Regions from separate parts of the Micromonospora psammae genome, predicted to be linked through region 4. Evidence: riboswitches for the same ligand, from Rfam matches in the RefSeq annotation. Region 4 holds a riboswitch; each other region holds the start of a gene.
The links. Region 4 has a riboswitch for cyclic di-AMP ahead of V6U79_RS23230 (coiled-coil domain-containing protein). Riboswitches for the same ligand answer to the same signal wherever they lie in the genome.
Positions count from the first base shown of each region.

Region 1 (6,866 bases), on a different contig from region 4:
CCGGGCACGACTCGACCGGGGCCCCGGAATATTAGGACAACCGATGCCCTGCGCACACCCGCGTGTCACCCGCCACGCCCCGGCCGGGACGCGGCGGCCGGGGCAGCCGGTAGGGTGCCCGGCGGCGGGACCGACCGGTGCCGCTGCCGGAGGGCACCGGCGTTCCGGCCGGGAGGAGAGGTACGTGCGGGTCAGCGTGGCGACGGTCGGGTGCCCGGCATGACGAGCGCACCGGAGGCCACCGCCGCGCGGGCGCGCCGGCTGCCGTCGCTGACCGGCCTGCGCTGGGTCGCCGCGATGCTGGTGTTCGGCTATCACGCCGGCACCATGGGGATCGTCGGCGAACCGGACGTCAAGGCCGTCCTGGACTGGACCTTCACGCTGGGCCTGTCCGGGGTGCAGTTCTTCTTCATCCTCAGTGGATTCGTGCTGGTCTGGTCGGCCCGGGACACCGACCGCCGTCGGGACTTCTGGCGGCGGCGGCTGGCGAAGATCTACCCGAACCACGTGCTGACGTGGGCCGCGGCGCTGCTGGTGATGTGGTGGTTCGCCGACCCGGTGGTGCCGCGCGCGGCGCTGGAGAGCCTCCTGCTGGTCCAGGCGTGGGACCCCACGCCCGGCTACTTCTACAGCATCAACTCGGTGAGCTGGTCGCTCTCCTGCGAGTTGTTCTTCTACCTCTGCCTGCCGCTGGTGCTGCCCGCGATCCGGCGGGCCCGCGCCGGCGTCCTGTGGGCCGTGGTGGTCGCGGTGCCGCTGCTCATCGTGGCCCTCTGGCCCGGCCAGTCGCTGGTGCCCGAGGCGAGCACCTGGTGGTTCAACCAGATCTTCCCGGTGGTCCGCTCCACCGAGTTCTGGCTGGGCGTGGCCGCCGCCGAGCTGATGCGGCGTGGCCGGTGGCGCGGGCCGGGGCTGCCCCTGGCCAGCCTGATCTTCGTGGTGACCTGGGTGGTCGCCGCGCAGTGGATCCGCGCCGAGCTCTGGGCGGCGATCCTGTCGGCGGCGTACATCCTGGTCATCACCGCCGCGGCCGGCGCGGACGTGCACGGCCGCCCGTCGCCGTGGCGGCACCGCACGCTGGTCTGGCTCGGCGAGGTCTCGTTCGCCTTCTACCTGGTGCACGTGCTGGTGATGGTGACGGTGCTCCGGCTGGCCGGGCGGCTCGGGGTCGGGCTGCCCGGCTGGTGGGGACCGCTGGTCGTGGTCGGCTTCCTGGCGGTGAACCTGGCGCTGGCCGCCCTGCTGCACCGCTGGGTGGAGACGCCGATGATGCGCCGCCTCAGCCCTCGCCGCCCCCGTGCCGGCGCGGGCCGCCCGTCGACGCCCCCGGTGGCACCCGGGCGGCCGGCCGACGCCCACGACGACGCGCGGCCGCCGGTCGGGACCACCGCCCGCTGAACCGGCCGTACCGGCCCGCCTCGGCCGCCGGGTGGGGGACCGCTCCGGGCGGCGCGGCGGATCGGACCACGGTGGACGGGCCGGGCGCGGCGACACGCCCGGCCACGCTGCGGCCCGCCCACGTCGGCGGTAGCGTGGCCCTGTGCTCCCGGTCGCGCTCACCAGTCCCCTGTGGTGGGTGGCGCGCTGGAGTTCCCGCCTGGTGACCGGCGTCGCCGTGGCGGTCGCCCTCTCGCTCGGCGGTTCCGCGCCGAGCGGCGCGGTGGAGCTGCCGAGCACCGCGCCGCTGCCGGTGACCGCCGCGCCGTCGCAGTTCGTTCCCGCCGTCACCGATCCCGCCGCCTCGGCGGCGGTCGCCGGCCGACGCGCCGCCGGCGCCGCGCCGACCGGCCGCGCCGACACCGTCGCCGGAGACCTCACCGGGTACGCCGCCGGCGCGCACGACCCGGTTGGCCGGCCGGCCATGCCGGCTGTCGCGGACGGCTCCGCCCGCCCCGCCGGCGCGCTCGTCGCCGCGGCGGCGACGTTCACGGGGCTCGCCCCGACCGTCACCGGGCCCCGCGCGCCGCCGGCCGGCTGACCGCCGCGCGGGGGTGTCCCGCGACCACCGTCTCGTCGAACCTCACCGCCGCACCCGCCTGACGAAGGCCCGCCGCCGCCCGTGCCGCGCGCGCCGTCCGGCCCGTGCCGGATCCCTCTTCCGCATCCCGCTCCCGGGAGGTGCCGCTCATGAACACCGTGCTCCACGAGTTCCTGACCGAGGTCCCCACCGCCGCCGCCATCTGGTCCGCCCTGCTGGTGCTCGCCCTCACCGTGCTCACCGTCCTGGTGGCCCGCCCCGAGCGGGACCGCCCCGTCGGCGAGGCGACGCCCGCCGAGCCGTCCCCGGCCGTCGAGCTGGCCGACCTGCGCCGGTACGCCGAGGAGGTGGCGGTCGCCGCCGCCCGGGCGGCCCGTACCGCGCAGCGCCGGCGGGCGGCGTGGGAGGCCGCCCACGAAGAGGTCGACCGGGCCTGGACGGCGTACGACGAGGCGGAGACGGCGGCCCGCCGCTTCGCCGGCGCCGCGGCGCTGCCCGCCCCGCGCACCCCCCGTACGCCCGCCGAGTACGCCGGCCGGGAGCGCTGGCTGCACCAGGCCGCGGTGGCGGCGCACTGGCGGGGCGAGTTGCCGGTGGAGCGGCTGCGGGACGTCTTCGCCCACCGGGACGGCTGGGATCCCCGCCGGCACCCGGTAGAGCAGGAGGTGCTGCTCGCCCGCGCGGTACGGGACGGCCGGCGGGACGCGTACACCTCGGCCGCCGAGCGGGAGCGGACGGCGTGGCGGGACGCCGAGCTGGCCGCCGAGGCGGCCCGGTCGCTGGCGGCCGAGGCGTACGCGGCGGCGCAGCGGCTGCGGCCGGGCCGGGTCCCCGCGCCCCGGGCGGTTGCCGTGGCGGCCCGGACCGCGCCTGCGGCCCGCTGGCGTCCGGCAAGGGTGGGTTGACGGCCGGAACGGGACGAAATCGTTATCAAGTCCGGGTGAGCTGCGTCACTTCCGTCGGGAATCGGTCATCGGGTCACGGGTGGTGACACCGGTCGCGAGTATGCCCGGAGATTGGCGCCGAGCTGTCCGGTTGTTGCCCGAAAGATACGGCCAAAGCCCCACGTCCCATTGAGTGACGTCAGTGCCTCAATGCACGGGAAATTTGTGGGCCCGGTCATGTTTAGGCAGGTGAGAGCGCTTGGCGAGGCCGGCGCCCCGCCAGTAGTGTCGCCCCCGTCCGGTGCGGTTTTCGATCGCAGAAGGCGACGCCGCGCCGACCCGCTCAATCGTGGGTGACCACGAACCGGGGACCCAATTGTTTGTGGGGTGAATCCGCGGGCCACGGCCCGTGGTAGGGCGTTCTTCCCGCCCGAATCCGTCAGCTAACCCGGTCGGCGGTGTCGGAAGGAGCTCCACTTCGTGCAGCACGATCCCACTTCCCGGTTGTTCCCGCACCACCTGAAGCGGCAGCTGCGCCGACTGGTCACCGAGCGGCCGTACCAGGTCGTCGTCGGTTCGGCCGCGGCCCTCGTGTTCGCCACGGGGACCGCCGCCCTGACCGGCAACGAACGGCACGTTCCGGCGCCGCAGCAGAGCTCGGCCGCCGTGGCCGAGGCGGCACCGCGCCTGAACGAGGTCGCCACCCGCGGCCAGGCCCGCCTCGCCGCCCCCAGGACCGACCACAACTCCGGCGAGCGCACCTGGGGCAGGCCGGACCCGGACCTGACCCGCAGGGCGGCACCGAAGCCGCCGTCGACCAAGATCCTCTCGTACGACTACCAGGCCCAGACCACCTACTACAACTGCGGTCCGGCGGCGGTGCGCAACGCGCTCAGCGCGGCCGGCGTGGAGACCACCCAGGACGAGCTGGCCGGCCCGCTCGGCACCACCGAGGTGGGCACCAACTCGGTCCGGGACACCACCCGGGTGCTCAACCGGATGGTCAAGGGCGACCCGTACCGGACCCGGCTGTTCGACAGCACCCCGAGCCGGGCGCAGATCGACCGGCTCCAGGCCGACGTGGTCGACGCGATCACCGACAAGCGCGGCGTGGTGGTCAACGTGGCCGGCAGCGCCACCGACAGCGCCGGGGGTTGGCACTCCTTCCCGGGCGGCCACTACATCGCCGTGGTCGGCTACAAGAACGACGGCCGGGCCGTCCAGATCGCCGACTCGGCGGACCCGAGCCTGCCGCAGTACTGGATGAGCACGATCGAGCTGGCGAACTGGATCGCCACCCGCGGCTACTCCGCCTGATCCACCTCGTACGCGAACGGGCGCCGGCTCCCCTCGGGGGCCGGCGCCCGTCGCCGTCCGTGGGTCTCGCGGTGCCGGCGCCGACGGTGGGAGACTGCGCCCCATGACCGACCACACGGGTACCCGGCACCTCCTGCTGCTGCACGGGATGGGCGCCACCGGCGACGTCTGGCTGCCCGGGGCGCCGCTGCTCGAGCGCCGCTGGCCGGGGCGCTGGCTGGCACCGGACCTGGCCGGGCACGGCTTCTCCCCGCCGCTGTCCGGCTACTCCTTCGCCGGGCTCGCCGGCCGGGTCGCCGAAGAGCTCGGGCCGGCCGCGGACGGCTCCCGCCCCGGCGAGCGGTTGGTGATCCTCGGGCACTCCCTCGGCGGGGTGGTCGCCCTGGCGCTCGCCGCCCGCGACGCCGGGCTGCCGGTCGACGCCGTGGTCGGCCTCGGCATCAAGGCGGTCTGGTCGCCGGCCGAACTGGTGAAGGCGCGCGAGCTGGCGCAGCGCCCGGTGACCTGGTTCGCCGGCCGGGACGAGGCGGCACGGCGGTACCTGAAGGTCGCCGGCCTCACCGGACTGTTCGCCCCGGACCACCCGGTCGTCGACGCCGGCCTGCGCGTCGAGGACGGCCGCTGGCGACTCGCCATGGACCCGGCCGCGTTCGCTGTCGGCGCCCCGGACCTGGCGGCCCTGCTGGCGGCGACCGACGTGCCCGTGGTGCTGGCCCGGGGCGAGCACGACCCGATGGTCAGCGAGACCCAGCTCGCCGCGTACGGGGTGCCGGTGGTGACGCTGCCCGGCCTCGGTCACAACGCGCACGTGGAGGACCCGGCGGCGGTGCTGGGGCTGCTCGACCCGTACCTGTGAGCGGCGGCGGACGATCGGGCTCCGGCCCGGCCGTCCGCCGCCGCGGGGTGGACCGGACGGTCAGTAGGCGCAGCCGGTGGCGGGCAGCGACGCCGGGGCCGGCACGGTGGCGCCGTCGTAGATCGCCAGCAGCAGCCGCTGCGGGCAGCGGTTGGCGCCGTTGACCCGGATCTCGATGTGCAGGTGCGGGCCGGTGACGTTGCCGGTGGCGCCGGTGTAGCCGATCACCTGGCCGGCGGTGACCCGGGCGCCGGCGGCGACCGAGCGCGACGACAGGTGGCAGAACAGGTAGTACGCGCCGTCGTCGGCGGTGATGCCGATGCCGTTGCCGCACCCGCCCCCGGCGTGGCCGACCGTGCCGGCGGTGATCGCGTACGTGGTGACGCCGGTGACCGTGGGCAGGTCGATGGCGGGGTAGTCGTGGTGCGGGTCGTCGTACTCGCTGCGGGGCAGCACCGAGCGGTCGATGACCGGGGCGTAGTTGCCGCCACCCCCGCCGCCGCCGACCAGCCACTGCCAGGTGGTCGCGCCGACCGTGCTGCCGCCGGTGAGCCCACGGCTGGACTTGAAGTCGGTCACCGCGGTGGTGGTGGAGCCGCCCCAGACGCCGTCGACGGTGAGACCGTAACCGTACTTGTTGAGCGAGGTCTGCAGGGCGCGCACGGCGTTGCTGTTCGCGCCGGCGTCCAGGGTGACCACCAGCTTCGCCCAGGTCAGCGGGCCGACCACGCCGTCGGCGGTGAGGCCGTTGGCGGACTGGAAGGAGCTGACCGCCGTCGCCGTGCCGGAGCTGTACCAGCCGTCGACGGTGAGGGTCCGGCCGTGGTGGCGGAGCAGGAACTGGGCGGTGGCGACGTTGGCGCCGCTGGTGCCGGTGCCCAGCGTCGGCCAGTTGGGGGTGGCGGCGTGGGCCGCGACCGGTGCGGCGAGCGCGGCGAGGACGGCGAGGGACGCCGCGCCGAGCCAGCTGACGGCCCGGCGGACTGTTGGATGCATGGCGCACTCCCGGGGGACGGAGGGGAGGCGAGCGGCGTCGGGGCGCGCCGCGTCGCCGGCGCGCGGGCGCCGGTGGCGGTGCCGCCGCCGGTCAATCACGCGTCCGGCAGCCAGTATGCTCATGAAGATAAATATTTACAATGGTGAGAACTTGTAAAGAAGTTTCGCCGCGCCGACCGTCGCGCGGCCTGTTCCCGTGCCCCGTCACCGACCCGGGAGACAGCTCCGCCCCGCACCTGCCGAGGCCGGTGCGGGGCGGGGAGCGGTGTCGGTCAGGCGGGGGCGTCGGCGGGTGCGACGGCCTCCGAGGTGCGCGGCGCGGGCGGGCTCCAGCCCCGGTCCAGCTCCCGCCGCGCGGCGTCGAGGAAGCCCTCTGCGTACGCGTCGGCCGGGAAGTCGCCCAGGTAGCGGCGGCGGGTCTCCCACCGGGCCGAGGCCAGCGGATCGGTGACCAGCAGCCGGTCCAGCACCTCGTCCACGTCGGCCATGTCCCGCCGCAGCACGTAACCGGAGCCGGCGAGGGGGAACCGGGCCACGAAGTCGTCGCCGTCGACACCCATGTCGGTCACCGCGTACGGCTTGCCCGAGTACAGGTAGTCGGAGATGACCCCGGAGACGTCGGAGACCAGCGCGTCGGAACGGTTGACGCACTCGGTCAGGCTCAGCTCACGGCTCGCCGCCGCGCCCCACAGGTGCGGCCGCCCGGTCCGCGCCTTCTCCGCCGCCAGCAGGTCGGTCAGCCGCGCCAGCTGCCGGGCCGAGGTCGGATTCTGCGAGGTGTACGGGTGCGCCCGCAGGATGACCGTGGCGCCCCGCTCCAGCAGCCGACGCAGCA
Region 1 covers NZ_JBAKHM010000010.1:175,340-182,205, reverse strand. The annotation lists gene V6U79_RS15020 (acyltransferase family protein) at 220-1,398, shown strand; gene V6U79_RS15015 (hypothetical protein) at 1,541-1,978, shown strand; gene V6U79_RS15010 (hypothetical protein) at 2,128-2,883, shown strand; cyclic di-AMP (ydaO/yuaA leader) riboswitch at 3,193-3,335, shown strand; gene V6U79_RS15005 (C39 family peptidase) at 3,343-4,179, shown strand; gene V6U79_RS15000 (alpha/beta fold hydrolase) at 4,283-5,035, shown strand; gene V6U79_RS14995 (peptidoglycan-binding protein) at 5,096-6,031, opposite strand; gene V6U79_RS14990 (CDP-glycerol glycerophosphotransferase family protein) at 6,304-6,866, opposite strand, start outside.
Region 1: another riboswitch for cyclic di-AMP. It lies ahead of V6U79_RS15005 (C39 family peptidase); the one in region 4 lies ahead of V6U79_RS23230 (coiled-coil domain-containing protein).

Region 2 (6,866 bases), on a different contig from region 4:
GCACCCCCGACCGTAGCGATGGCCGGACGGGGGTCGCCCGTCCGGCCATCGCCGTGCTCACCGACCGGTGGACCGGTCGGCCTCGGATTCGTAGACGTCCGGCACGCCGTCCTGGTCGAGGTCGACCCGCTCGGCCTCGTGGACCCGGCGGTAGACGCGGCTACGGGCGCGGAGGATGACGGTCGCCAGGAGCGCCGACAGCAGCGACCCGGTGAGCACGGCGACCTTGACGTGGTCGTCACGTTCGCTGCCCAGGCCGAAGGCCAGCTCGCCGATCAGCAGCGACACCGTGAAGCCGATGCCGCCGAGCAGTGCCAGGCCCAGCACGTCGAGCCAGTTGAGGCCCTCGTCGGGGGCGGCCCGGGTGAACCGGGACACCAGCCAGGTGGCCACCAGGATGCCGATCGGCTTGCCGACGACCAGGCCGACCACGATGCCGATCGCGACCCGGTCGCTCAGCGAGGTGACCAGACCGGAGAGACCGCCCACGGTGACGCCGGCGGAGAGGAACGCGAAGATCGGTACGGCGATCCCGGCGGAGATCGGCCGGAACAGGTGCTCGAAGTGCTCGGCCAGGCCGGGGCCCGCGTCCGGGCCACCGGCGTCCGCGCTGCGGATCACCGGGACGGTGAAGGCCAGCAGCACCCCCGCCACGGTGGCGTGCACCCCGGACTCGTGCACCAGCGTCCAGGTCACCACCGCCAGGGGCAGCAGCAGCCACCAGGAGCGGACCCGACGCTGCACCAGCAGGGCGAAGACCACCAGCGGCACCAGCGCGCCCAGCAACGGGGCCACCGAGAGGTCGACGGTGTAGAAGACGGCGATGATGACGATCGCCATCAGGTCGTCGACGACGGCGAGGGTGAGCAGGAAGGTGCGCAGCGCCGACGGGAGGCACCGGCCGACCACGGCGAGCACGGCGAGGGCGAATGCGATGTCGGTGGCGGTCGGGATGGCCCAGCCCCTGCCGGCGCCGGGGCCCGCGCCGGCGGCGATCAGGTAGTACAGCACGGCGGGTACGACCACCCCGCCCACGGCCGCGGCGACCGGCACGGCGGCGCGGCGCGGATCGCGCAGGTCACCGGCGACGAATTCCCGCTTGAGTTCGAGCCCGGCGACGAAGAAGAAGATGGCGAGCAGGCCGTCGGCCGCCCAGGTGGCGAGGCTGAGGTCGAGGTGCAGCGCGGACGGGCCGACGGTCAGGTCGCGCACCCACCGGTAGCCCTCCGCCCAGGGCGAATTCGACCAGATCAACGCCAACAGCGCCCCGATGAGCAGCAGCGCGCCGCCCACGGTCTCCTTGCGGAGGATGGCGGAGATGCGGCTGGTCTCGCCCCACGAGTGTCGGGCGAACAGGCTGGTGCGGCGCCGGGTGGCGTCGGTCACGGAAACTCCTCGTCGGCAGGGGTCGCGTCATCCATCGCCGACCAGACTTCCCGGCACACCTGGGCCAACCCTATCCGCCGCCGCGGCGGCTTTACCCGGGGGCGGGTCGGGTATGCACGCGCGTGGGCCAGTGGTGGGTGCTCCTCGTAGTGATGGTCTGGCTGGCGACCGGCCTGCTGACCGCGGCCGTCTTCGTCACCCGGGGCGGGCACCGCAACCTGCTCTGGTACCTGGTCGGGGGGCTGCTCGGGCCGATCTTCGTACCCATCGCGGTGGAGCGTGGCCGGGCGGGCACCCGGCGGGTCGAGGTGCGGTCCCGGCCGCCGGCGCCGACCGGGACGGGGTTGCGGGTCCTCGTCGGCGTGGACGGCTCCCCGGACTCCGACCGGGCCCTGCGCGCCGTGGTGCGCACGCTGAGCGGCACCGCCAGCGAGCTGGTGCTCGTCGCGGTGACCAGCCCGGACCTGGTCGACGGCGAGGCGACCGACGAGGAACGGCGGGCCCGCCGGATGCTCGACGAGTGGGCGGACGGACTGCCGGCGGAGTTGCCGCCGCCGAGCATCGAGGTGGTCGTCGGTCATCCGGCGGACGGGCTGCTGGCGGTGGCCGAGTCCCGCGACGTCGATCTGCTTGTCGTGGGTCGGGGCGGTCAGGGGCTCGGCGAGCGACTACTCGGCAGCGTCGCCGAGGACCTGGCACACCGTTCTCCCCGCGCCGTGCTGCTCGGCAGTCTGCCGGACCGGGCGGCGTCGTCTCCGCCTCGGGCAGGGTGAACGGACGCGCGATGGGCGCCCCGGCGGCAAGGCGTTGCCGGGCCGGCGGACCCGTGAGCGCCCGGCCGCTGGGCGGCGGCCGGGCGCTCACGTGTTCGGGTGTCACCTGCCCGTCCGGTCCCCTGCGGGGCCGGACGGAACGGGATCAGAGCGCGAGCTTCTGACCCGGGAAGATCAGGCCCGGGTCGGCGCCGACGATCCCCCTGTTGCGCTCGTACAGCGCGCGCCAGCCCCCGGTCAGGTCCCGGGCGTCGGCGATCTTCGCCAGCGTGTCGCCCGGCTTGACGACGTGGACCTTGCCCGTGCCGGCCGGTGCGCTGCGCCGCTGGCTGCGGCTGCTGGGCTGTTCCCCACGCGAGGAGCGCTCCTTGGTGGCGGCTCGCGTGGCGCGCCGCTCCGACTTCTGCGACTTCTCCGAGGTGGCGTAGCTCCGGGTCGAGCCGCCCTTCTTGCCGCAGGTCGGCCAGGCGCCGATGCCCTGGCCGTCGAGCACCTTCTCGGCGATGGCGATCTGCTCGCCACGGCTGGCCAGGTCGGCGCGGGCGGCGTACTTCTTGCCGCCGTAGCCGGCCCAGGTGCTCTGCGAGAACTGCAGGCCACCGTAGTAGCCGTTCCCGGTGTTGATGTGCCAGTTGCCGCTGGACTCGCACTGGGCGATCGCGTCCCAGTTGACGCCGGCGGCGCTCGCCGGGGAGGCCGGGGCGAGGATGGCCGCGACCCCGGTGACCGCGCCGACGGCGAGCGTGCCGACGGCAGTGCGGCGCGAGCTGGCCCGTCGGTGACGGGCGGTGTTTTCAGTTGCCATGTGGATTCCTCCACGCCGACGAGGTGAGCTGTCGGGTTCGGGCCGAGGAGCCCGGCCGCCGCTGGCGGCTTCACCCCGAGGTGACGTGCACCGAGGAACTAGTGGGTCCCCCGCTCCATGCCTGGTGACAGGGTCTCGCGATCGGCGGCATGGATTAGGCGTTACCGACCGTGGTGTCCGCGATCGCGGACCAGAACGACGTTAGGGAGAGTTTCGGCCGATTGCCCACTTCTTGTGAAGTTCTTCACCCGGTCAGGCGAGGGCCTTCCACGCCGAGTTGCGGACCGTGCGAGCGTGTCGACAATGCCCCGCGGAGCCGGGTGTCCCGTCGGGCGGCGGCCGGGCTCCCGGACAGTGACGGCGGCCGCCCGCGCCGCGCCACTGCGCAGGAGTCCGGCGGGGATGAGCGACGTCACGGGTCCCCGAACCGACCGAGGTGAGAGCGGGTGTCAGGATGGGTAGGAACGCCGGCAGGGTCGACCGGCCCGGGAACTGGAGGGCCGAATGGGGTTCGGTCACAGGTGAGCGCGCCTACGGGGGACCTGTTCGCCGCCGGTGGTGACACCGGGCGGTTGATGGCTCGCATCGACTGGTCCGGCACGCCCCTGGGGGCCGTCGAGGGCTGGTCGCAGAGCCTGCGAGCGGCGGTGCGGATGGTGCTGTCGTCCCGGTATCCGATGCTGCTGCTCTGGGGTGACCGCTTCACCCAGCTCTACAACGACGCGTACTCGGCGCTGATCGGGGACAAGCATCCCGCCGCGCTCGGCGACGACGTCCGGGTCACCCTCGCCGAGGGCTGGGACGTGCTGCGGCCCCTCATCGAGGAGGCGATGGCGACCGGCGTGGCGAGCTGGGTTCCCGCCCTGCGGCTGCTGCTCGACCGGGCCGGCTACCGCGAGGAGGCGTACTTCAGCGTCTCGCACGCGCCCGCGCGTGACGACGACGGCCGCACCGTCGGCATCCTCACCGTGTGCAGCGAGGTCACCGAGCAGGTGGTCGGCGAGCGCCGGCTGCGCCTGCTGCGGGACCTGTCCGTGCACGGCGGCGGGCAGACCGTCGACACGGGGGCCACCTGCGCCGGTCTGGTGGAGGCGATCGCCGGGCATCCGCTCGACGTCCCGTTCGCGGCGATCTACCTGCGCGAGGACGGCCGGCTGCGGCGGGTCGCGCACGCCGGCGCGGCCGTGGTCGGCGCCACGCTGCCCGCCGTGGTCGAGGCCGCCGGCGACACCGGCGGGTGGGGGCTGCCGGCCGCCGCGTCGGGTACGACCACCGAGGTCACCGACGTCGCCACGCGGATGCCGCTGCCGGCCGGGGCGTTCGACGATCCGGTCCGGGTCGCGCTGGCCCTGCCGCTGCCCTCGGCCGAGCTGGACCAGCCACTCGGAGTGCTGCTGGTCGGGGTGAGCCCCAGCCGCGGCCTCGACGAGGCTTACCGGTCGTTCTTCCAGCTGCTCGCCCAGCAGGTCTCCGTGGCGGTGCGCAACGCCCGGGCGTACGAGGAGGAGCGGCGGCGGGCCGAGGCGCTGGCCGAGCTCGACCGGGTCAAGACCACCTTCTTCACCAACGTCAGCCACGAGTTCCGCACCCCACTGACGCTGATGCTCGGTCCGCTCGGCGACGCCCTCGCCGACACCGACGAGCCGCTGCCGCCCGCGCAGCGCGAGCGGATCGACCTCGCCCGGCGTAACGCCGGCCGCCTGCTCACCCTGGTCAACAGCCTGCTGACCTTCTCCACCCTGGAGGCGGGGCAGGCGCGGGCCGTCCCCCGCGAGGTCGACCTGGCCGCCGTCACCGGGGAGTTCGCCAGCGTCTTCCGGGCGGCCGTCGAGCGGGCCGGGCTGCGGCTGGTGGTGCAGTGCCCGCCGCTGCCCCGCCCGGTCGCGGTGGACCCGGCGCTCTGGGAGCAGATCGTCACGAACCTGCTGTCCAACGCGCTGAAGTACACCTTCGTCGGTCGGATCCGGGTGGCGTTGGAGCACGACGAGCGCGAGGTCCGGCTCACCGTCTCCGACACCGGTATCGGGATTTCCGAGGCCGACCTGCCCCGGCTCTTCGAACGCTTCCACCGGGTGCACGGGGCCCGCTCCCGCAGCCACGAGGGCACCGGCATCGGGTTGGCGCTGGTCCGGGAGCTGACCCGGTTGCAGGGCGGCGAGGTGCGGGTGGCCAGCGCCACCGGCGTCGGTACGACCTTCACCGTCGCCCTGCCCTGGAGGGCGCTCACCGCCCCGCCGGCCGGGCCCGAACCGGCCGGGCTCGGCGAGGTCGCGCAGGTCGCCGCCCAGGCGGCGTTCAGTTGGCTCGCCGGATCCACCATGGACGGGCCGGCCCCGGCGGGCGGAGCCGTCCCGCCCGGCACCGGCCCGGAGGGCGACGAGCCGCACGAGGCGCGGATCCTGGTGGCCGACGACAACAGCGACATGCGCGGCTACCTGGCCCGGCTGCTGGCCGCGCAGGGCTGGCGGGTACAAACGGTCGGTGACGGTCGCCAGGCCCTCGACGAGATCCGCCGGAACCCGCCGGACCTGCTGCTCACCGACGTGATGATGCCCGGGCTGGACGGCTTCGCGCTGGTCCGTGCGTTGCGCCGCGAGGAGGCCACCCGGGCACTGCCGGTGGTGGTGCTGTCGGCCCGGGCCGGCGGTGAGGCCAGCGTCGAGGGGTTGGACCTGGGCGCCGACGACTACGTGGTGAAACCGTTCACCGCTGCGGACCTGGTGGCACGGATCCGCGTCCTCCTGCGCCGGGCCGGGCTGCGCACCCACCCCGACGAGCCGGCCACCGGACCGGTCCCGCCGACCGGCGAGTCCGCGCCGCCCGCCCCGCGGAGCGTGGAGATCGCGCCGCCCGCCCCACCGACCGTGGAGTCCGCGCCGCCGGCCTCGCCGACCGGTCCGGGAAGCACCGCCGTGTGCGCGGTCGCCGCCGGACCGCGGCCAACGAACGGCACCGTCCGGCCGAGGAGCGCCGCGCCGGAGGACGGTCCCCCGCCCCCGCCCACCCGTCCGTCCGCCGTGCCCGACGTCGACCTCGACTGGACGTACCCGTCGGGTCCCACCGCGGCGCAGGCCATGCGCCGCGACCTGCGGGTGGTGCTCGACCGCCCGGAGGTCGACCCGGACGTGGTGCAGGACCTGCTGGTGGCCGCGTCGGAGGCGGTCAACAACGCGGTGGAGCACGCCCAGCGACCGAGCCGCCCGGAGGTGCGGGTCCGGCTGGAGGTCGACGCCGACACCGTCCGGATCTCCGTGCGGGACTTCGGGACGTGGCGCGACCGGCGGCCGGCGATGGACCGGGGACGCGGCGCGATGTTGATGGACGCGTACGCGCAGGTGCGGATGTCCTCCACCGACGAGGGCACCACCGTGGTGATCGAGCGGCGGTTGACCGACCCGGTCGGCGGCCCGCCGGTCGACTGACCGACGGGCCGCCGGGCCGATGGCCTAGAGGGTCCGGGCCAGCCGCTCGGCCAGCACGCGGGCGAAGCGGGCCGGATCGGCCAGGTCGCCGCCCTCGGCGAGCAGCGCCATGCCGTACAGCAGCTCCGCCGTCTCGGTGAGGGCCGGCTCGTCGTCGCCGCGCTCGTGGGCGGCGCGCAGGCCGGTGACCAGCGGGTGGGTCGGGTTGAGTTCGAGGATCCGCTTGACCGGCGGCACCTGCTGGCCCATCGCCCGGTACATCTTCTCCAGCGTCGGGGTGATGTCGTGCGCGTCGCCGACGACGCAGGCGGGCGAGGTGGTCAGCCGGGAGGAGAGGCGGACCTCCTTGACGGTGTCGGCGAGCGCGCCGCCGAGGAAGGCGAGCAGGTCGGCGTACTCCTTGGCCTGCCGCTCCCGCTCCTGCCCGGCGTCGGAGCCCTCCGCCGAGGCGTCGAGGTCCACCTGGCCCTTGGCGATCGA
Region 2 covers NZ_JBAKHM010000006.1:198,801-205,666, reverse strand. The annotation lists gene nhaA (Na+/H+ antiporter NhaA) at 58-1,386, opposite strand; gene V6U79_RS12090 (universal stress protein) at 1,524-2,159, shown strand; gene V6U79_RS12085 (transglycosylase family protein) at 2,305-2,964, opposite strand; cyclic di-AMP (ydaO/yuaA leader) riboswitch at 2,963-3,121, opposite strand; gene V6U79_RS12080 (ATP-binding protein) at 3,486-6,386, shown strand; gene htpG (molecular chaperone HtpG) at 6,411-6,866, opposite strand, start outside.
Region 2: another riboswitch for cyclic di-AMP. It lies ahead of V6U79_RS12085 (transglycosylase family protein); the one in region 4 lies ahead of V6U79_RS23230 (coiled-coil domain-containing protein).

Region 3 (6,866 bases), on a different contig from region 4:
TCCATCCGGTTGAGCTTCTTCTCGATCCGGGCGGCGCAGGACGCGCAGGTCATGCCGCCGATCGCGAGTTCGATCCGGTTCGGGGCGACCGGCAGGGACTCCGTGGTCGATGTCATCGCGGCACCTCCTGTCAGTTGTGCCCGTGACCGGGCGCGCCGTGTCCGGCGTCGCCGGTCGGGGTGGGGGCGGCCGGGGCGACCGTCGGGGCCGCCGGAGCCGCCCCGGTGGTCGGCCCGGGGGTGCCGGCGAAGACGGTGAACTCCGCCGTGTGCACCGCCCCGCCGTGCCGGAAGTCCAGGTAGAGCCGGTAGGCGCCGGCCGAGGGCACCTCGGCGGCGAAGGTCACCGCCGGCCCGGCCGAGGTCCGCCCGTCGCCGGGCGTGCCCTCCGGGTGCACGTGCAGGTACGCCAGGTCGCCCTGGCGCAGCGCCACCAGGTGCCCGTACGCCCCGAGGTAGGGCTGGAGGTCGGTGACCGGCTTCCCGTCCCGGCTGACGGTCAGGGTCAGCCGGCTGGTGCGTCCCGGCTCGGGCGTGCCGGTGAGGGTGACCGTGTAGCCGTCGACCGTGGTGCTGGTGGCCGGCGCCGGCAGCGGCCGGGGGTCGAGCCGGCCGGGGACGGCCACGTCGACGCCGAGGGTGAGCGGCTGACCCCCGGTGGGGGTGAAGTCGGCGAAGGCGCGCCAGAGGCCGGGCCCGCCCAGCGGCGACTCGACCCGCCAGGTGCCGTCGGCGTCCAGCTCGGGGTGGACGTGGCGGAAGCCGGAGAGGTCGCGCCGGGCGACGATCAGGTGCATCCGCTTGTCGTGTGCCACGTCGTAGCGGGTCACCGGCGCGCCGTCGGGGCCGCTGATCCGGAAGGCGAACTGCCCGGCGGGCGCGTCCACCGGTTGCATCGTGTAGCCGCGGTCGGAGACGAGCAGCCCGCCGGGCAGGTGGGTGGCCGCGTCGGCTGCGCCGCCGTGCCCGTCGTCGGTGGCGCCGTGGTCGGTACCGGTGGAGTCGTGGCGGCTCTCGGCGGCGGGGGTGACGGGGTCGGTCAGGTGGCCGACCCCGTACGCCGCGCCGAACACCGCCGCGAGGCCGAGGGCGAAACCGCTCAGCTTCGTCGCCGTGTTCATGGTGCTACCTCGATTTCCGGGTGGGTGACCCGTCACGCCTCGACGAGGTCGTAGCCGGCCTCGTCGACCGCGGCGCGCACGGATCCGGTGTCCAACGGGCCTTCGCTGGTGACGGTGACCCGGCCGGTGGCCAGGTCCACCTGGACGTCGCGGACGCCCTCGATCGCGCTCACCTCGGTGCTGACCGAGTTGACGCAGTGCCCGCAGGTCATGCCCTGCACCTGGTACGTGGTGGTGACCATGGCAGTTCTCCTCTCCCGTCCATCCTATACCCCCCTGGGGTAGGTCGCCCTGGGACCGTAGCATACCCCCCAGGGGTACGCTATCCTTGCCGTCATGACCACACCGGGCACCCCGATCCGGGGCTACACCGCCAGCAAGGACCAACTGCTCGCGCGGCTGCGCCGCGTCGAGGGCCAGGTCCGCGGCGTGGAGAAGATGGTCGACGACGACCGGTACTGCATCGACGTGCTCACCCAGATCTCGGCCATCCAGGCCGCCCTGGACAAGGTCGCCCTCGGCCTGCTCGACGGCCACGCCCGGCACTGCATGCACGAGGGCGCGGCCGAGGGTCGCGCCGACGAGGTGGCCGACGAGATGATGGCCGCCGTCGGCCGCCTGATGAAGCGCGGCTGACCCGTCCGCAGCCGGCGGCCGGGCCGGCCTCCGCGCCGCTGGGCCGAGCGGGGGTGCCCGGCACACCGGACACCCCCTGCGGACCCCGGGCCGCTCAGAGCCGCCCGAGGATCTTCCTCATGGTGTCGATCTCGCTCCGCTGAGCGGTGACGATCTGCTGCGCCATGGCCTTGGCGTCGGCGTTGGCGCCGCCGGCGATCTCCTGCTTCGCCATGGTGATCGCGCCCTCGTGATGGGCGATCATCATGGTCAGGAACTGCCGGTCGAACTCCCTGCCGGAGGCCGCCGCGAGCTTCGCCATGTCGGCGTCGGACATCATGCCCGGCATGCCGTGGTCCATCCCGGGCAGGTGCCCGCCGGACGGGCCGCCCGACGGGACGGGCCGACCCCAGGCGGTGAGCCAGCCGGTCATGGTGGCGATCTCCGGGGCCTGGGCGGCCTTGATCTGCGTCGCCAGCTTCCGGACCTCGGCGTCGCCGGCCCGGCTCTCCGCCAGCTCGGACATCCGTACCGCCTGCTGGTGGTGCGGGATCATCATCTGGGCGAACATCACGTCCGCGTCGCCGAAGGAGGCGGACGCGCCCGGGCTGGCGGAGGCCGGGGCGCCCGTGCCCGGCATGTCGTGGCCGGAGCCGGCCGAGTGGCCGCCGCCGCAGGCGGCCAGGGCGAGAGCGGCGGTGAGGGTGGCGCCGGCCAGGGCGGCACGGCGCGCGATGGTACGAGTGGACACGGTCAGACCTTTCGGTGTGCGGTGGACGGGCAGCGGACCGGCAGGCGCGGCGGAAACCGCGCCGGGCCGACCTATCTGCGCAGCACCGACACCGTGGCGAGGCGGAGCCCGAGCGCGCGCCGGGGCGGTCCCCGTGACCCGGACGACGGCCGGACCGGTCGACCGGATGCGGTCGCGGGCCGGGTCCCCCGCTGCCGGCGCAGCGCCAGCAGCACGGCCGTCCCGAGCGCGCCGAGCACCGCCAGGCAGACGCTCCAGAGCGGCGTTCCCCCGTCCGGAGGCGTGACGGGCAGCACGGCGGCGTGGTCGCGGGTCGCGACGGCCGGCTCCGCGGCTGCGGCTCCGTGTCCACCCGGCCGGTCCGGGGCGGCGGCTCCGTGTCCACCCGGGCGGCTCGGGGCGGCCCGGGCGGGCTCGTCGTGGTGGAGGGGGCCGGACGGCGTACCGGCGACGCCGGAGCCGATCGGATGACCGGGGCCGACGTGCGCGCCGTGGCCGATCGTGTGCATGGCGGCCAGGCCGAGCAGGGTGCAGGTGAGCAGCAGGAGCCGGGGCCACCACCCGGTCGGAACCGCGCTCGCCGTCCGCACGCCACCACGCTAACCCGGCCGGTCCGCGCCAGCCCCGTACGCCACGGATGCCGCCACACTTCGTGACGGTCGGCTCGCCCTGCGGTCTCGGAGCCGGGCGCGGACGGCGAGCCGGGCGGGCGGACCTGGTCTCTCGCTACCATTCTCCGGCGATGACCGTCCGCACCGAGCCGACACCGCCCCGCGCACCGCGTCGGGGCCGGGCGCGGTGGGCGGGAGCGTGGTCGTCCCTCCCGGCGCCGCGACGCCGCCGGGGCGCCTGCTCGCCGTGGGTGACGGCGGCGCTCGCCCGGGGTGACCCCGGGGGCAGTCTTCCGGTCGGCGTGTCCCGCCGGTGAACCCGCCGGCCCGCTGACCCGTACCCCACTCTGGATCGTTGGGAGAACAGCAATGGGCGCCGACCACACCCGTCCCGCTCCGTCCACTCCACCGGGAGTGCGACGGCTCCTCGTCGTGACGGTGGTCCCGCTCTTCGTCGTGACCGTGCTCGCCGCGCTGGTGCTCTGGCCCCGGGACGGCCGGGAGGCGAACAGCGGGGGTGACGTGCCGCGTTACCACGGCACGGTGACCCGGGTGCTGACCGAGCCCTGCCCACCGACGCCGGAACTGCCGGAGGGCACACCGGGGGCGGCCGACGGCCCGTGCGGCACGGTGACCGTCCGGGTGGAGCAGGGCCCGGACACCGGCCGGGAGGTCCAGACGCCGGTGCCGTCCGGCCCGGGCGCCCCGACGGTGGCGGTGGACGACGAGATCGTGCTGGTGAAGCTCACCGACCCGGCGGACCCGACGTCCAGCAGCTACAACATCGCCGAGCACCAGCGCGGCAAGCCGCTCGTCTGGCTGGTCGCCCTCTTCGCGGCGGCGATCGTGGCCTTCGGACGCTGGCGGGGCCTGGCGGCGCTGGCCGGGCTGGGCGCGAGCTTCGCCATCCTGCTCACCTTCGTGGTGCCCGGCATCTCGGCGGGCGGCTCACCGCTGCTGATCGCGATCACCGGCGCCGCCCTGATCATGTTCGTGGTGCTGTACCTGACCCACGGGATCACCGCGCAGACGTCGGTGGCGGTGCTCGGCACCCTGGGCAGCCTGGTGCTGACCGGTCTCCTCGGCAGCCTGGCCACCGCCGCCACCCACCTGACGGGCTTCGGCAGCGAGGAGGCCACCACGCTGTCGCTGTACCAACGCGACGTCGACCTGCACGGCCTGCTGCTCGCCGGGATCATCATCGGCTCGCTCGGCGTGCTGGACGACGTCACCGTCACCCAGGCGGCCACCGTCACCGAACTCGCCCACGCCAACCCGAGCCTGTCCCGGTTGCAGCTCTACCGGGCCGCTACCCGGGTCGGCCGGGCGCACATCGCCTCCACGGTCAACACCATCGTGCTGGCGTACGCGGGCGCCTCGCTGCCGCTGCTGCTCCTGCTGACCGCCGACAGCCGGGCGGTCGGCGAGATCCTCACCAGCGAGTTCCTGGCCCAGGAGATCGTCCGGAGCGCGGTGGCGACCCTCGGCCTGGTGGCCGCCGTACCCCTGACCACCGGGCTGGCCGCGCTGGTCACCACCGCCGGACGCGGCCCGGCCGGCGACGCCCCGCCGGCCGACCGCCCGACGCCCACGCCCCGGCCCCCGGCCGACCGGGACGCGGCACTGGAGGCGCTCAGCGCGCCACGCCACGGCCCACCGTCCACCCCGACCCCCGCGGGGTGGCCCGAACCGGAAAGGAACACGGACACCGCATGGTGACACTCCTCAGCGCAACCGCCGCCGGTGCGGCGGTTGTCGACCGCGTCACTGGTCACGCATCGTTATTGCGAAATAACGCTTTTAGTCGGGTTCTGGACGTAGATCCCCGGTACTCCTCTCGGGTAACCTCGCTGCCGGTCACCGCCGAAGGCGCGCAGCGGCGCCTGCGGTGCCGCCGCCCAATCGCCGCACGGCGAGCCGGGGAACCAGGTACATGGGGTGAATCCGCGCGAGCGGTAGGGACCACTTCCGTCCCGAACCCGTCAGCTAACCCGGTCGGCGGTCGACGGAAGGGAACACTGTGACGGCACCCCTGCGCCGCTGGTTGACACCGGCGGTGGCCGTGCTCACCGCTCTGGCCATCCTCGCCGGGCCGACCCCGGCGATCGCCGCCCCCTCGACGCCCACCCCCTCCGGGCACGAGGAGGACGAAGAGCCCGAACTGCTCACCGACGTCATCGAGCTGCGCAACCGCCAGTACGCCAAGGCGAAGTCGCAGCTGGAGAAGTCCAAGAAGCGCCAGCGGGAATTCGCGCTGGAGATCCGCCGCGCCGAGGAGGATCTGGAGGCGCTGCGGCCCCAGGTCAGCCAGATCGCCGCACAGTCCTACCGCACCGGGCGGATCGGCGCGGCCGCGATCCTGCTGGACAGCAAGGCGCCGGACACGTTCCTCAAGCGGGCCTCCGCGCTGGACGAGCTGAACATGGTCAACGCGCAGAAGCTGAGCGAGGTCACCTCCGCCAAGACCCGCGCCGAGCGGGCCAAGCTGGAGCTCGACGGCGAGGTGCGCGAGCAGCAGAAGCTCACCAACGACATGGCCCGGGAGAGCCGGGAGGCGGAGAAGGCTCTCGCGCTGGTCGGCGGCAAGGGCTTCACCGGCGGCCTGGTGTCGGCCGAATCCCCGGTGGCCCGGATCGCGCCGGGCCGGACGGCGGACGGCGGCTGGCGCCCCGAGGGACGTACCGAGGACGACCCCACCACCTCCGGCCTGATCACCCCCCGCACGCTGCACGCGTACAAGGAGGTGCGGCGGGCCGGTTTCAAGCGCTTCGTCGGCTGCTACCGGCCGGGCGGGCCGTGGGAGCACCCGAAGGGCAAGGCCTGCGACTGGTCGTTGCAGAACAGCGGCTTCGCCCCCTGGTACAACAACGACACCCGCCGGTACGGCAACGACCTCACCGCGTTCCTGGTCCGCAACGCCGACCGGCTCGGCATCTACTACGTCATCTGGAACCGGCAGATCTGGTTCCCGGCGACCGGGTGGAAGTCGTACAGCGGCCCGTCGGACCACACCGACCACGTGCACATGTCGATGCTCTAGCGACACCGCGCAGCCCGAGGGCCGTCCCGCCGCGTGCGGGGCGGCCCTCGTCGTCCGGGCCGGATCAGCCGGCGACCACGGCCGGGCGCCCGCCCTGGGCCGGCGGCGAAACGACGGCGGCAGCGGCGGGGACCGCCGCCACCGTCCGGACCTCACCGGCGGCGAGCCGGTACGACATCCCGACCACCGCGCACCGCCCGGCGGCCACCTCGGCGGCGAGCGCGGCGGAGGAGCCGAGCATGGCCTCCACGGTCTGGGCGATGTGGATGTCGACGATGCCGTCGACGTCGTCCACGCCCTCCTCGGCCGCCCGGCGCAGGCTCGGCCCGACCGCGTCCACCACGGCCCGGAGGTGCCCGGTCGGCGGCGTGCCGGTCCGGGCGGCGTCCCGGGCGGCCTGCACGGCTCCACAGGAGTCGTGGCCCAGCACCACCACCAGCGGGGTGCCGAGGACGGTGACGCCGTACTCGACGCTGCCGAGCACCTCGGGGCCGACGGTGTGCCCGGCGGTGCGGACCACGAAGAGGTCGCCCAGCCCCCGGTCGAAGATGATCTCGGCGGCGAGGCGGGAGTCGGAGCAGCCGACGATCACCGCGAAGGGGTTCTGCCCGTCGGCGACGGCGGCCCGGTGGCCGGCGTCCTGGTTGGGGTGGCGCGGCGTGCCGGTGACGAACCGCCGGTTGCCCGCGTGCAGCTCGGCGAGCGCCTGGGTCGGAGTGGTCGGGGCCA
Region 3 covers NZ_JBAKHM010000003.1:32,273-39,138, forward strand. The annotation lists gene V6U79_RS06290 (heavy metal translocating P-type ATPase) at 1-116, opposite strand, end outside; gene V6U79_RS06295 (DUF8832 domain-containing protein) at 131-1,120, opposite strand; gene V6U79_RS06300 (heavy-metal-associated domain-containing protein) at 1,153-1,362, opposite strand; gene V6U79_RS06305 (metal-sensitive transcriptional regulator) at 1,457-1,756, shown strand; gene V6U79_RS06310 (DUF305 domain-containing protein) at 1,851-2,486, opposite strand; gene V6U79_RS06315 (hypothetical protein) at 2,558-3,076, opposite strand; gene V6U79_RS06320 (YibE/F family protein) at 3,467-4,816, shown strand; cyclic di-AMP (ydaO/yuaA leader) riboswitch at 4,983-5,113, shown strand; gene V6U79_RS06325 (coiled-coil domain-containing protein) at 5,118-6,137, shown strand; gene V6U79_RS06330 (carbonic anhydrase) at 6,202-6,866, opposite strand, start outside.
Region 3: another riboswitch for cyclic di-AMP. It lies ahead of V6U79_RS06325 (coiled-coil domain-containing protein); the one in region 4 lies ahead of V6U79_RS23230 (coiled-coil domain-containing protein).

Region 4 (6,866 bases):
GCCGGGTCCTGGCCGACGTCCCGGAGGCCGCACCCGCCGCCTGAGCGGCGCCGGGCGGGGTGTCCGACGTCGCGGGACGCGGCATGGCCCCGACATGGGGCGGGACCGTGCCCGTACCCTCATTCCGCCCGACGCGCGCCCGCGTCCGGGCGACCCCGTCCCACAGGAGCCCGTACGGTGACCGACCAGACCACCCTGGAGCAGGAGATCGCCGCCGAGCAGCGGCATCTCGACCGGGTGTACGCCCGCCTCGCCGAACTGCGTCGCTCGGCCGCCCGCGCGGAGCGGGACGGCTACCGCCAGGCCCGGGTCGGCAACTTCGGCGCGCTGGTCGAACGGGACGCCATGGTCTTCCACGCCGCCCGGCGCCGGCACGTCCTGGACGCCGAGCACGAGGGGCTGGTCTTCGGCCGGCTCGACCTGCGCGACCGGCAGGTGCTGCACGTCGGGCGGCTCGGGGTGCGCGGCGAGGACGCCGAGACCCTGGTGGTCGACTGGCGCGCCCCGGCGGCCGCCGCGTTCTACCAGGCCACCCCGGCCGAGCCGCTGGGCGTGGTCCGCCGGCGCACGATCAGCTCCTCGGCCGAGAAGGTGACCCGGATCGAGGACGACCTGCTGGACCCGGGGGCGGCGCCGCCGGACATGGCGGTGGTGGGCGACGGCGGGCTGCTGGCCACCCTGTCCCGGGCCACCGGCCGGGGCATGCGGGACATCGTGGCGACCATCCAGCGGGAGCAGGACGAGGCGATCCGCTCCCCCGGCTCGGGGGTCACGATCGTCTCCGGCGGCCCGGGCACCGGCAAGACCGCGGTCGCCCTGCACCGGGCGGCGTACCTGCTCTACTCCGACCGCAGCCGGTACGCCGGCGGCGGCATCCTGGTGGTCGGCCCGTCCTCGGTCTTCGTGGAGTACATCGCGTCGGTGCTCCCGTCGCTCGGAGAGGAGACCGCCACCCTGCACTCCCTGGGTTCGCTCTTCCCGGGCATGTCGACGACCCGGACCGATCCGCCGGAGGTGGCGGCGGTGAAGGGCTCGCTGCGGATGCGCCGGGTGCTGGAGCGGGCGGTCCGCGACGCCGTGCCGGACGGGCCCGACGAGCTGCGCCTGCTCTACCGGGGGCAGCTGCTGCGGTTGGAGCGGCGGGAGCTGGACGGCATCCGGGACCGGGCGCTGTCCCGGGGCGGCCGCCGCAACGAGGTGCGCCGGGTCGGCTTCGACGGGGTGTTCGGGGCGCTCTGGGCCCAGGCCCGGCGGCTGAACATCGGCCGGCTGCCCGAGCAGCGCGCCTTCGAGGACGAGATCGTCGACCGGCCGGAGTTCCGGGAGTTCCTGAAGGCGTGGTGGCCGCGGCTGCACCCGCGGCACGTGCTGGACTGGCTGGCCCGGCCGGAGCGGCTGCGCCGGTACGCCGGCGGCATCCTCTCCCGGGCGGAGATCGCGCTGCTGGACGGGGCGTACCGGACGCTGGGCACCGAGGGGCTGACGGTGGCCGACATCGCCCTGCTGGACGAGCTGGACGCGCTGCTGGGCAAGCCGATGAAGCCGGCGAGGCAGAAGCGGGACCCGTTCCAGCTGGCCGGCGGGGTACGCGAGCTGAGCACCTTCGCCGACCGGCAGCGCGCGGCCCGGGCCGCGGCGCGGGAGCGCCCGGAGGACTACCGGGACTTCGCGCACGTGGTGGTCGACGAGGCGCAGGACGTGTCGCCGATGCAGTGGCGCATGATCGGCCGGCGGGGGCGGCTGGCGTCGTGGACGGTGGTGGGCGACCCGGCGCAGACGGCGTGGACGGGTGACCCGCAGGAGTTGGACCGGGCCCGGGACCAGGCGCTGGGGCGGCGTCGGCGGCACCGGTTCAGCCTCACCACCAACTACCGCAACTCGGCGGAGATCTTCGCGGTGGCGGCGGCGGAGATCCGCCGGCTGCACCCGGATCTGGAGCTGCCGACCGCGGTCCGCTCGACCGGCGTGGAGCCGGTGGAGCGGACGGTGCCGGCGGCCGAGCTGCCGGCGGCGACCGTCGAGGCGGTGGACACGCTGCTCGCGGAGGTGGAGGGCACGGTCGGGGTGATCACGCCGGTGCCGCGTCGGGACGAGGTGGCCGGCTGGCTGGGCGACCGCGGCTCCCGGCTCCAGGTGGTGACCAGCCTCCAGGCCAAGGGCATGGAGTACGACGGCGTCGTGCTGGTCCGTCCGGGCGAGATCCGGGCCGATCCGGGTTCGGGGGTACGGACGCTCTACGTGGCGCTCTCCCGGGCCACCCAGCGGCTCACCACGATCGACGTCGCCGGCTGACCGGCGGCGGTTCGGGGCTTACTTGCACACATAGCGATGTGAGCATAGATTGGTCCGAGGCCCTGGCGGCGACGGAAGGTGTGGGCGTGGGCGCAGGTCATGACCACCACCACGGGTCGGTCGCGAACGCCGCGCACCGCCACCGGGGCCGACTCTGGGCGGCCTTCGCGCTGCTCGCCGCCCTCATGGTGGTCGAGGCGGTCGCCGCGTTCGGCACCGGTTCGCTGGCCCTGCTCTCCGACGCCGGGCACATGTTCACCGACGTGCTCGGCATCGGCATGGCCCTGGCGGCGATCACCGCGACCCGGCGGGCCGACCGCGACCCGCAACGCACCTTCGGGCTCTACCGGCTGGAGGTGCTCGCCGCGCTGGCCAACGCGGTGCTGCTCAGCGGCGTCGCGATCTACGTGCTGGTCGAGGCGGTCCGCCGGTTCGGCGACCCGCACGAGGTGCTCACCGGCCCGATGCTGGCGGTCGCGGTGCTCGGCCTGCTGGCCAACGTGGCTGCGTTCGCCCTGCTGCGCGCGGGGGCGCAGGAGAGCATCAACCTGCGCGGGGCGTACCTGGAGGTGATCGGCGACCTGCTCGGCTCACTCGGCGTGATCGGGGCCGCGCTGCTGATCGGCGGCACCGGCTGGTGGTGGGTGGACCCGGCGGTGGCGGTGGCGATCGGCCTGTTCATCCTCCCCCGCACCTGGCGGCTCGGGCGGGCGGCGGTCCGCATCCTCGTGCAGGCCGCCCCGGAACACCTCCAGGTGACCGCCGTGCACGACCGGCTGGCCGCCGTCCCCGGCGTGGCCGAGGTGCACGACCTGCACGTCTGGACCCTGACCTCCGGCATGGACGTCGCCTCCGCGCACCTCACCATGACCCCCGGCGCCGAGGTGGGCACCGTGCTCGCCGCCGCCCGCAGCGCCCTGCATGAGGACTTCCGGATCGACCACGCCACCCTCCAGATCGAGCCCGGCGCCGCGCCCGGCGCGTGCGGCCCATCGCACTGGTAGTGCGTCCGCGCCCAAAAAATTGGGCGTTGAATGCCGGATTAGGCCACCTTTAACAGCAATCTCAGCAGTACCGTGAGTCACGAAGCGGGCGGGTGTCACACCCGTACCGGTAGGCTCGGCCCCGGCCTCCGCCCGGCGGCGCCCCAACGGTGCCGGCGGTGGCCGTCGCCTAATCGCCCGCAGGGGCGAGCCGGGGAACCATGTTCCTGGGGTGTATCCGCGTCAGCGGTAGGGATCTTCCGTCCCGAACCCGTCAGCTAACCCGGTCGGCGGCTGACGGAAGGGATGTGCATGCACGTACGAAAGACCACCGCGCGGCTCGTGGCCGCGGTCGTCGCGACGCTCGCGCTCGGCGTGTCGTCCGCGCCGATCGCCTCGCCGGCCACCGCCGCACCGACCACCCGGCTCGCCGCCCCCGACGACGAGGGCGGCACCCCCGCGCTCCGCGCCCAGCTCGAGACGGCCAGCAAGGGCTGGCTCGACGCCAAGGCGGCGCTGGAGCGCTCGACCAAGCGCCAGCAGGAGCTCAACACCCAGCTCAAGACCGTCGAGTCGGAGTTGACCGTGCGCAGCGGCAAGGTCGGCGAGATCGCCGGCGTGGCGTACCGCACGGGCCGGCTCGGGCCGATGTCCGCGCTGCTCAACAGCTCCAGCCCGGAGGGCTTCCTGGACCGGGCCGCGGCGCTGGAGACGGTCGCCACCAACGAGGACCGGGAACTGCGCGACCTGCTGCGCACCCGCGACGAGGCCAACCGCACCCGCGCCGAGCTGAACAAGGAGATCGTCGAGCAGCGCAAGCAGATCACGGTGATGGCCAAGCGCAAGCAGCAGGCCGAACGGGCCCTCGCCGTGGCCGCCGCCGACAAGCCCGCCGCCACCAGCGGCGGCGGCTCCGCCCGGGGCACCTCCACGTCGAACGCCAAGGCGGCGCCGCGCAACCCGGACGGCTCCTGGCCGTCCGAGTCGTGCAGCGTCAACGACCCCACCCCCGCCAACGGCTGCATCACCCCGCGCACGCACAACGCGCTCAAGCAGGCTCAGGCCGCCGGCTACACCCGGTACGTCTCCTGCTACCGCCCCAGCGGCTCCGGCGAGCACCCGAAGGGCCGGGCGTGCGACTTCGCCGCCCAGAAGAACGGCTTCGGCGGGGACGCCACCGGCGGCGACCGGACGTACGGCAACAACCTGGCGGCGTACTTCATCCGCAACGCCGACCGCCTCGGCGTCCTGTACGTGATCTGGTACCGCCAGATCTGGCTACCCAGCAGCGGCTGGAAGTCCTACAGCGGCGCGAACGGCGACCCCTCCAGCGACCACACCAACCACGTACACCTCTCCATGTACTGACCCCTGCCCCCGGTGTGGATCATGCGGTTGTGGTGCGGTGCGCAAGCCCCGTAGCGGGGCGGGGACGCCCACCACACCTGCATGATCCACCCGCGGGGGTGGTGGGGTCAGGTCAGGGGGTGTCGGGGGTCAGGGCGGGGCCCAGGCGGGTGGCCAGGGCCAGGTGGGCGGCGCGGGCCTGGCGGAAGGCGTAGCCGAAGAGGGGGGCCGGGGCGGCCAGGGTGATCTCCACGTCGATCCGGAGCACGCCGGACTCCTCCCGCAGCCGGGTGTGGTTGCGGACCGTCGTGCCGGGCTGCTGCCGGGCGACCGTGACGATCTCGTCCTCGGTGACCACCAGGACGTCCGCCTGGTAGGTGACCGGGAAACGCAGCGGGCCCAACTCCAACCGGTCGGTGATGGCGTAGCTGGCCCGGGCGCCGGGGCGGGCCGGCAGCCGGCGCACCCGGACGATCAACGGATGCAGCTCCCCCTGGCGGGCGGGGTCACTCAGCAGCGCCACCGCGTCCGCGCGCGAGCAGCGTGCCTGCACCGTGTAGCTGAACGTCTCCCGCCGGACCACCGCGCCTCCCCACCCTCGTCGGTCGCCCGATCGTCCCAGTACCGGGGAGGACTGGCAACGGGGACCCGCCGCGGGGCCGGGACACCACCCGCACGGTGTACGTCGCGGTGGTGAGGCGAGGCCGACCCACGGCAGTGGAGGCGGCGCCGGTCAGGCGCCGGGAAGGACCTCCGGGGTCGCGTGGCCGGCGAAGTAGGGCTCGGGGGCGCCGAAGAGGCCGAGCAGCCCGGTGACCCAGAGCTGGCGGTGCACGAAGCGGCTCGGCTCGGTGACCACCAGCTTGACGCCGCTGACCTCGGCGGTCTGGAACCCGGCCACCATGGCGCTGATGCCGACCGAGTCGATGAAGGTGACGAGCCGCATGTTCAGCTCGATCCGGGACGGCAGCCCCTTGGCGAGCACCTCGGCGATGGCCTCCCGCACTTCGTACGCGGTGTCGACGTCGACCTCACCCCGCGGGGCGATCTCGATGACACCACCCGGCATGACCGACTTCACGATCGACAGGCTCACGCGAGCACCTCCACTCGCCCGTCCACGGGCGCCTCATCAGTACGCGGGCCGCGACCGAGAGTATTCCCCCAACGGCCTCGGTCGCCACCCCTCGGGATGAGCAATTCGCGGATCCGGACCGACCGGGCCACCCTGTTCGGCATCGTTCCTGGTTCCGTCCGCTCCGGTGAGCGACCGATCCGGGCCGCTCCAACCGTCCCAGGGTACCGGGCGCCGTCCACCCGGTTCCCGATCCGGTCGCTGCGGGCGAGCCCCCTGCCGCCCGGCGCGGGCCCGGCCCGGGTTGCCCCGGCCGCCTAGCCTCGGCGGGAGAAGCGTCACCACGACGAAGGGACGTTCGATGATCAAGAAACTGCTCGGCCTGGCCGGTGTCGGCGCGCTGCTCGCCCTCGTGCTGGCCTGCGGCTTCGGCGGCGGGGGCGGGGACGACGACGATGACGACGACGATTTCGCCCGCGCGACCGCGGTGGTCGTGGTCCGCTGAGGGCACGGCGTGAGTTTGCGGCGCGGCCCGGCTGGGCACTGGCGAGTGTGAGCGGACCATGACGCGCGCCGCAGATGACGTCGAAGTCCGAAGTGGCCGCAGGCTTCGGCACCCCGAGGAGGTAACCACGATGTTCGGCAGCAACCTGCTGGAGCGCCGCAGCAAGCCGGAGCGGATCGCGGACCAGGCATGGCAGCACCTCGTGTCGGCGGTCGGCTCGGCCGGCGACAGCGTCCGGGACGCCGCGAAGTCGGTCCGGGGCGGCGGCCCCGGCCTCGGCGACGCCGGCGACCTGGTCGGCTCGGCGGCCGACGAGGCCCGGCGCCGGGCGACGCTGGCCTTCGACGCGCTGGCCGGACGCCGACCCGCCCTGCCCTGGACCCTGCTGATCAGCGCCGCGCTGGTCGGCGCCGCGATCGGCTGGGCCGCCGGCACCGCCGCGCGGGCCGCCGGCAGCCGTGACAGCCGGGCCGTCGACGACATCGAGTTCGTCGACGTGGACCGGCCGAACTCGCCGGTCGGCCTGGACGGCTGACGCTTCACCGCACGGACACGCCCCGGCCGACGGACCAGTCGGCCGGGGCGTGTCGTGTTCCCGGGCCGGCACCCCCGACCCCCGCTCCTGAGACTCAGTCGAGGTGGAAGACGATCCCGTCGCCGACCA
Region 4 covers NZ_JBAKHM010000022.1:58,252-65,117, forward strand. The annotation lists gene V6U79_RS23215 (alpha/beta fold hydrolase) at 1-44, shown strand, start outside; gene V6U79_RS23220 (HelD family protein) at 178-2,292, shown strand; gene V6U79_RS23225 (cation diffusion facilitator family transporter) at 2,379-3,296, shown strand; cyclic di-AMP (ydaO/yuaA leader) riboswitch at 3,453-3,583, shown strand; gene V6U79_RS23230 (coiled-coil domain-containing protein) at 3,588-4,643, shown strand; gene V6U79_RS23235 (SRPBCC family protein) at 4,756-5,205, opposite strand; gene V6U79_RS23240 (STAS domain-containing protein) at 5,356-5,718, opposite strand; gene V6U79_RS23245 (hypothetical protein) at 6,059-6,202, shown strand; gene V6U79_RS23250 (hypothetical protein) at 6,333-6,737, shown strand; gene V6U79_RS23255 (hypothetical protein) at 6,832-6,866, opposite strand, start outside.